2 linked regions of the Butyricimonas faecihominis genome follow. The main gene of each other region encodes a partner of the protein of the gene in region 2 in a complex. Links are inferred from orthologs where the notes say so. Each region holds a gene or a part of one and is shown on either strand. Other genes may lie near its edges.

Region 1 (5,592 bases), 3.4 Mb from region 2 along the record:
CATCCTCCTTCGTGCAGGCATAATACACCCGTTCAGGTCTAGCCCAGTATATTGCCCCCAAACACATGGGACACGGTTCACAACTGGAATAAATCTCACAACCTTTCAACTGGAAAGAATCAAGTTGCCTACAAGCCCTACGAATAGCATTCACTTCCGCGTGAGCCGTGGGATCATTATCCGGCACAACCGTATTCCCGGAGGTTGCGATAATCTTACCATCCCGTACAACTACCGCCCCGAACGGTCCTCCTGTCCCATTCTCCACGTTCTCCACGGCAATACGAATTGCCTCCTTCATAAACTCCGGATTATATGCCATTTTAATTTTAGATTTTAGTTTTTAACTTTTATCTTTTTCCCGCTTCTCCAAATCATGTAAATCCCGATCAATACAAAAGGAATACTCAACCATTGTCCCATATTCAAGGTCATGGCATTTTCAAATTCTTCCTGGTTCTCTTTCACAAACTCGATCACAAAACGAGCGGTAAAGATCAGTACCAAAAACATTCCAAAAAGAAAGCCCTGACGATCTTTCGCTTTCGTCTTCCAATACAAATGCATTAAAACAGCAAAACTGATCAGATAACAAATCGCCTCATACAACTGTGCCGGATGACGGGGTGTCGACGGATCAGGCATTCCGGAATGTACAAATCGGAATCCCCAAGGCAGATCAGTCGGTAAACCGACAATCTCCGAATTCATCAGATTTCCCATACGGATAAAAAATCCTGCCAACGCAATTGGAATTACAGCACGATCCAAAATCCAGAATATTGATTTCCTACTTACCTTCTTGGAATAGTACCACAACCCGGCAATAATACCGATTGCAGCCCCGTGACTAGCCAACCCTTGATATCCGGTAAAACGGAATTCCGGTTGGAATCGAACCGGTAGAATAATTTCAAACGGATGAGCGCTATAATATGCCCAATCATAAAAGAAACAATGTCCCAACCGGGCCCCGATCACCGTGGCAACCGCCACGTATATCCACAACTTATCCAACCACTGCTGGCTCAACCCTTCCGACTTGAACATCTTCTCCTCTACCTTATACCCGCACACGAAAGCCAAGGCGAATAATAACCCGTAATAACGAATCGAGAAACCACCTAAACTAATTAATTCGGGACTAACATCCCAATTGATAAATAATGAAACCATAATTATTTTGTGATTTAGTGATTATGATTAAGAGATTCAATGATTGCATAATCACGGAATCATCAAATCTCTTAATCACCGAATCAGTCTATTCTTCCCCCTTCCCGTGGCAATTCTTGTATTTCTTACCACTTCCGCAAGGACACGGATCATTACGTCCTACCTTGGGACCCACTTTCACGGGCTCGGTTTTACGGGGAGCTTGATTGGTCTGAGCGGCAGGAGCATCACTACGTCCCGTACGCATCTTGCTTAAATCGGTTCGTTTCTCTTCAGCCTGTTTCACTTCTTCAGGAGCCTCAAAAGGAATTTGTCCCTTCATCAAAGTAGACACGACATTCTTGTTGATTTTGTCCACCATACTCTTGAACAAGTTGAATGACTCGAACTTATAGATCAATAACGGGTCTTTCTGCTCGTAAGTTGCATTCTGCACGGATTGTTTCAAATCATCCATTTCACGCAAATGCTCTTTCCATGCGTCATCGATATGAGCCAACATGATAGACTTCTCGTAAGCACGGATCAACTCCTCACCTTCAGATTTATACGTCTTCTCAAGATTAGCCACGACATTGTAAGCCCGTTTCCCATCGGTAAACGGCACTACTATATTCTTGAACATTTCTCCTCTCTGCTCGAAAACATTCTTGATCACCGGGAACGCCTGTTTAGCGATAGTCTCCGTCTTACGACTGAATGTATCCCGAACCTCCTTGTACAGTCTCTCAGTCAAATTGTTGGCAGAAGTCTTCTGGAAATCCTCTTCTTTTATATCAAAGTCAACGGCAAAATATTTCAACACATCCATACGGAAGCTTTCCAAATCATTAGCATCCTTGTGTTCTTCCACCAATGTCTCGCAAACATCATACATATTGTTGGCAATATCCACTCCGATTCTCTCTCCCAACAAAGCGTGACGTCTCTTCTTGTAGATCACCTCACGTTGAGAGTTCATCACATCGTCATATTCCAACAAACGCTTACGAATACCGAAGTTATTTTCCTCCACCTTACGTTGTGCACGCTCGATAGATTTGGTAATCATGGAATGCTGAATCACGTCACCTTCCTCGTGTCCCAAACGGTCCATCACCCGAATGATTCTCTCGGAACTGAACAAACGCATCAAATCATCTTCCAATGACACGAAGAACTGAGAAGAACCCGGGTCTCCCTGACGTCCGGCACGACCTCTCAACTGACGGTCTACACGACGTGAATCGTGACGTTCCGTACCGATAATGGCCAAACCTCCCGCTGCACGTACCTCCGGACTTAACTTGATGTCGGTACCACGACCGGCCATATTGGTTGCAATCGTAACTACCTGTGATTTACCGGCCTCTGCAACAATATCTGCCTCCCGTTGATGCAACTTCGCATTCAATACGTTATGCTTGATACCCCGCAATTTCAACATACGGCTCAACAACTCGGAAACCTCGACGGAAGTCGTACCCACCAACACCGGGCGGCCTTCTCCAACCAATCGGGTAATCTCCTCGATCACCGCATTATATTTTTCACGTTTCGTCTTGTACACGTAGTCATTAGCATCCTTTCGAATCACCGGTTTGTTGGTCGGGATAACCACAACATCCAATTTGTAAATATCCCAGAACTCACCCGCTTCCGTCTCTGCCGTACCGGTCATACCGGCTAACTTATGGTACATACGGAAATAATTCTGTAAGGTGATCGTGGCAAATGTCTGCGTGGCAGCCTCTACTTTCACGTTTTCCTTCGCCTCGATAGCTTGGTGCAAACCGTCTGAATAACGGCGTCCTTCCATGATACGTCCCGTCTGCTCGTCCACGATCTTCACCTTGTTGTCAATCACCACGTATTCAACATCCAATTCGAACAACGTGTATGCTTTCAACAACTGGTTCACCGTGTGTACACGCTCAGATTTGGCGGCATAACTTTGCACCATCTGGTCTTTTTTCTCCAGCTTCTCTTCCTCAGTCAGGTTCATCTTATCGATCTCTGCCAATTCAGAACCCACATCCGGCAAGATAAAGAAGTTCGGATCTTCACCCGCGGCCGTAATCGTATCATGCCCTTTATCCGTCAAATCGATAGAGTTCTGTTTCTCATCGATCACGAAATAAAGTTCATCCGTAATCTCCGGCATACGACGGTTATTCTCCTGCATATAAACATTCTCGGTTTTCACCAAGGTTGCCTTGTTTCCTTGTTCACTCAAGAACTTGATCAATGGCTTATATTTGGGTAATCCCTTATATGCTCTCAACAACAATATAGCCCCCTGTTCCTCTTGTTTCCGATCACCGCTAGCCAACAACGTTTTAGCTTCCGTGAAAATCCGGGCAACCAACTCACGCTGCATACGCACCAACTTCTCCACACGAGGTTTGTACTCGTCAAACATCTGAATGTCCCCCTTCGGAACCGGACCGGAAATAATCAACGGGGTACGGGCATCATCGATCAACACGGAGTCGACCTCATCGACAATCGCATAATGATGCTTGCGTTGTACCAAGTCTTCCGGGTGAATAGCCATGTTATCTCTCAAATAATCGAAACCAAATTCATTATTTGTTCCGAAAGTAATATCTGCCTGGTAAGCTTTCCGTCTCTCCGGAGAGTTCGGCTCTGTCTTATCAATACAGTCAACAGACAACCCGTGGAACATATAAAGAGGTCCCATCCACTCGGAGTCACGTTTTGCCAGGTAATCATTGACCGTAACCACGTGTACCCCGCGACCAGTCAAGGCATTCAAGAATACAGGCAAGGTAGCTACCAACGTTTTACCTTCACCGGTAGCCATCTCGGCAATCTTACCTTGGTGTAACACGGAACCACCTATCAACTGCACGTCATAGTGAACCATATCCCAGGTAACCTCGTTACCTCCGGCCAACCAAGAGTTGAAGTAAACGGCATCCTCACCGTCAATTTCCACGAAATCTTTCGTTACGGCCAAATCACGATCAAAATCGTTAGCCTTCACGACGATCTCTTTATTTTCTTTGAAACGTCTTGCCGTATCTTTCATCACGGCAAACGCCAAAGGTAATATTTCGTTTAGAACATCCTCTAACTTCGTGTTAATCTGTTCTTCCAGCTTATCAATCCGGTTATAAATTTCCTCTCTTTCCTCGATCGAAGGTTTCTCATTCTCTACTCTTGCTTTCAAAGAAGCAATTTCATCCTCTTCTTCCTTCACGTGAGCGTGAATCTTTGCTTTCAGATCAGCTGAAATCTGTCTCAACTCATCATGGCTCACGCCTTTGATCTTTTCCCACTCTGCATTTACTTTTGACGCGATCGGCAATAATTCTTTCAAGTCACGATCAGACTTGTTACCAAAAAGACTTTTTAATATATCGTTAAATCCCATAGTTTATAATTGAAAATTGAAAATTGAAAATTGAAAATGACCAAGCACAAATCTCCTTTAGTCATTCAATCGTAAATCTAAAATCATAAATCCGAAATCATTCCATTTTCCCGGGAGCCCGGATGGGATTTGCTGCAATTTCCGGGACTTTCCAACCCGGTAGTACAACAGACGAATAAGTAGTATAAACTTTTACAGCATCCACGGTTTCCGCGTGACTCTGATTGTAGAAATCGCCATAATCGAAATCCTCCGTGGATCTTTTCTCAGTAGAAATCGTGATTACCTTTTCGGTAGAAGAAACCAACAAACGATAGCAATCTGTCCTAACGGATACATTCCCCCCACGCACATTTATCGGCAGGGTTGCCACGCATCCAGCAACAACATACAAAGCTGCTATCAAATATTTATTCATTTCCATACCGCCAAAGATAATGCTTTTCTCCTAACTTTCAGTTTTTATCTTTTAGTTTTTATCTTTTTAGATTCCATGATTCCCTCCTACCATCCAATACTCTTTGTAATCACGAAATCATTTAATCGCCAATCACAAAATCTTACTCTTACAGCTTTTCCCCGAAAGCCAAATCTCCGGCATCACCAATTCCCGGATCGATATAGCAACTCTCTGTCAGATGCTCATCCAATGCTCCCGTCCAGATCGTTACCGGCTCATCTTTCAAAGCCTCTGTAAGTTTTTCTATACCTTGACGACTGGAAACAATAGCCGCAATATGCGTGTGTGCGGGCCTTCCTCCCTGTTTCAATAACTCGTGATAAGCCACCACGATAGAACCTCCCGTGGCTAACATCGGATCTACCAGCAATAACTGTTTTCCTTCCAAACTTGGCGTGTAAATAGAATCGAAACGAATTTCAAAATCAATATGATTTTCTTTATATTTTCTTCTTGCCGAAATAAAAGCACTCCCGGAACGATCGAAATAGTTCAAAAAACCTTGATGAAAAGGTAATCCTGCACGCAACACGGATGCCACCACCACCTCTTCGTCTGCCAATCTGACATCAGCCAC
Region 2 (2,956 bases):
TCTATCGAAGGCTGTTTCGCCATAATTCAATTTTTACAATTTCCTGTCTTCTATATATTCAAATGTCGACAAAATATCAGCTTCTCCTTTCCGAATAGCCAACGTATGCTCGAAATGTGCGGCTGGCAGATGATCTCTTGTCTTTATCGTCCACCCGTCTGCCATCTGGAAAACGTTACGGGCGCCCAAGTTAATCATGGGTTCAATAGCGATCACCATTCCGATCTTCAATTTACATCCCTGCCCTCTCCGTCCGTAATTCGGCACTTGAGGTTCTTCATGCAAGTTCTTTCCCACGCCATGACCGACCAGCTCTCTGACAACAGAGAATCCGTTCGCTTCGGCATACGACTGCACGGCATAACCAATATCTCCTATCCTCATTCCCGCAACAGCCTGCTCTATCCCTTTGTACAAGCTATCTTTTGTCACTTGTAAAAGCTTTTTCACTTCATCACTAATCTCCCCGACAGCAAAAGTATAGGCGCTATCCCCATAAAAACCATTCTTCACAACCCCGCAATCAACGGATACGACATCACCTTCCTCTAAACGACGAGAGGACGGAATCCCATGAACCACTTCGTCATTCACTGAAATACAAAGCGTGTTCGGGAACCCTCCATACCCGAGAAATCCGGGAATGCCACCATTCGAACGAATAAAATCCTCAGCGATCTTATCCAACTCTAAAGTCGAAATACCCGGGCAAATGTGTTTGGACACTTCACCCAAAGTCCTTCCTACTAATTGGTTGCTTTCCCGCAATAACTCAATCTCCTCCTGTGTCTTTAAAAAAATCATGCCGCAAAAGTACAATTTATTTTCTTAATATGCAGCAGGTCCTCCAGGATTTTTACCTTTAATACGTCCCGATTTCATCAACCCGTCATAGTGACGCATCAACAAGTGTGATTCGATTTGTTGTAATGTATCCAACACTACACCAACCAAAATCAACAAAGACGTACCTCCGTAGAACTGAGCAAACTGGTGGTTAACACCCGAGATCTGGGCGAAAGCCGGAAGAATTGCTACAATTCCCAAGAATATAGATCCAGGAAGTGTGATTCTAGACATAATGGTATCGAGGAACTCCATCGTTTTTCTTCCCGGTTTTACACCCGGAATAAATCCACCGTTCTTCTTCATATCCTCAGACATTTGCATCGGATTCACCGTGATAGCCGTGTAGAAATAAGTAAACGCGACAATCATGATAAAGAACGTGAAGTTATACCAGAATCCAGTGAAGTTTGAAAATGCTGCAGCAAAACCGGATAATGATTCCGAATTTGCATAGTTAATCAAAGAAATAGGCAATAACATGATAGCCTGAGCGAAGATGATAGGCATAACCCCGGCCGCGTTGATCTTCAACGGAATGTATTGACGAACGCCACCGTATTGTTTGTTACCCACGATTCTCTTGGCATACTGTACAGGCACTTTACGTGTTCCCTGTACAAGCAGGATTGATCCGCAGAATACCAAGAATAATATAATCAACTCGATCAAGAACGCTACCAAACCTCCTCCTTGTTGAGAAACTCTGGAAGTTAACTCTGCAATGAAAGCGAATGGTAAACGAGCGATGATACCGATCATGATGATGATGGACACACCGTTACCAATTCCCTTATCAGTAATTCTCTCTCCCAACCACAGGACAAACATTGAACCTGCAGCCATGATCACGATGGACGGGAGCTGGAATTGCCAAAAACCAGTAGATACAAAAGCCTCTGCCGGTACCTGAGCTTTCAAGTTTGTAAGATACGCCGAACCTTGTAATACCAGGATAACTAATGTGAGGTACCGCGTAATCTGGTTAATCTTACGTCTACCGCTCTCGCCTTCCTTCTGTAAGCGCTGGAAATAAGGAACCGCAATTCCCAATAACTGCACAACGATGGACGCGGAGATGTAGGGCATAATACCTAACGCAAATACCGACGCGTTCGAGAATGCACCTCCTGAGAACATATCCAACAAGCCTAACACTCCGCTGGATGTCTGATCTTTCAGAGCCTGCAAACCATGAGGGTCGATACCCGGCAGTACGATCTCTGTTCCTAACCTGTAAACGAGAATAAGCCCAAGCGTAGTAAGAATCCTAGTCTTGAGCTCTTCTATTTTCCAAATGTTCTTTAATGTATCAAATAACTTCATAAGTTCTTTCTTTTAAGGCATTGATTTGGGATTTTGTTAAAGTTGCTTCAAAAATAGTAATTCTATTTTAAAAACAACTTTAAACTCCCAAATTTTTAATCTTACAATTTAACCACTGTTCCGCCAACAGCCTCGATAGCGGCTACCGCTTTAGTGGAGAAAGCATCAGCTTTCACCTCAAGCTTAGCAGTTAACGCTCCGTCACCTAATACCTTAAGAAGATCGTTCTTAGACATTAACCCGGCTTGAATCAATACATCCCGGTCGATCACGGTAAGATTATCTCTTTCAGCCAGAGCCTGAAGCATCCCTACATTGATAGCTTTATATTCTACTCTGTTTATATTTTTAAAGCCAAATTTCGGTACACGTCTCTGCAAAGGCATCTGTCCACCTTCAAAACCAATCTTAGATTTATAACCTGATCTTGATTTGGCTCCTTTGTGCCCTCTTGTAGAAGTACCTCCTTTTCCGGAACCTTGACCACGACCAATTCTCTTTTCTCTGTGAGTTGATCCGGCAGCCGGTTTTAAGCTACTTAAATCCATTGTATACTCTTTAAATAGGTTTAACAATTACTTTACTTCCTCCACGCGCACGAGATGTTGCACTTTAGCAACCATTCCCATGATTTGCGGTGAAGTTTCGTGTTCAACACTGCTGTTCACTTTCCCGAGGCCCAGTGCGTTCAAAGTAGCAACTTGACGTTTATCACTACCAATTCTACTTCTTACCAATGTAATTTTAATCTTTGCCATCGTTATTCCAGTTTATCCGTTAAACA

Evidence for each region. The genes of interacting proteins can lie anywhere in the genome.
Region 1: the proteins of secY (region 2) and secA are in contact, whole or in part, in a crystal structure (PDB 3DIN), measured with the Thermotoga maritima proteins. The link is inferred for Butyricimonas faecihominis from one-to-one orthologs. Residues at the interface, in WP_004081795.1 of Thermotoga maritima: Glu108, Gly109, Glu110, Glu111, Ala236, Glu237, Arg238, Arg239, Ile240, Thr241, Ile242, Gln243, Tyr244, Ala245, Arg246, Arg247, Val248, Thr249, Gly250, Arg251, Arg252, Val253, Tyr254, Gly256, Ala257, Ser258, Thr259, Tyr260, Leu261, Pro262; in WP_004082002.1 of Thermotoga maritima: Glu261, Ala262, Arg263, Lys300, Ala301, Arg302, Thr303, Ile304, Ile305, Leu323, Tyr324, Asp325, Pro326, Val329, Ser330, Tyr333, Ile336, Lys340, Phe345, Val349, Glu363, Phe364, Tyr374, Ser375, Gly376, Gly377, Glu393, Ile395, Thr482, Ser483.

What each region holds. Positions count from the first base shown.
Region 1 is NZ_AP028155.1:559,962-565,553, reverse strand. Bases 1,065-4,935 are described here. They hold secA (preprotein translocase subunit SecA), read right to left. Parts: upstream 4,556-4,935; coding sequence 1,265-4,555; downstream 1,065-1,264. Other genes in these bases: R8806_RS02370 (hypothetical protein), read right to left, coding at 4,653-4,935; lgt (prolipoprotein diacylglyceryl transferase), read right to left, coding at 1,065-1,176. Also shown: R8806_RS02385 (nucleoside deaminase), read right to left, coding at 1-322; more of lgt, read right to left, coding at 337-1,064; more of R8806_RS02370, read right to left, coding at 4,936-4,979; upp (uracil phosphoribosyltransferase), read right to left, coding at 5,122-5,592. UniProt on the Escherichia coli protein: Required for protein export, interacts with the SecYEG preprotein conducting channel.
Region 2 is NZ_AP028155.1:3,940,829-3,943,784, reverse strand. It holds secY (preprotein translocase subunit SecY), read right to left. Parts: upstream 2,173-2,956; coding sequence 829-2,172; downstream 1-828. Other genes in the region: rpsE (30S ribosomal protein S5), read right to left, coding at 2,943-2,956; rpmD (50S ribosomal protein L30), read right to left, coding at 2,748-2,930; rplO (50S ribosomal protein L15), read right to left, coding at 2,274-2,720; map (type I methionyl aminopeptidase), read right to left, coding at 34-804; infA (translation initiation factor IF-1), read right to left, coding at 1-23. UniProt on the Escherichia coli protein: The central subunit of the protein translocation channel SecYEG. Consists of two halves formed by TMs 1-5 and 6-10.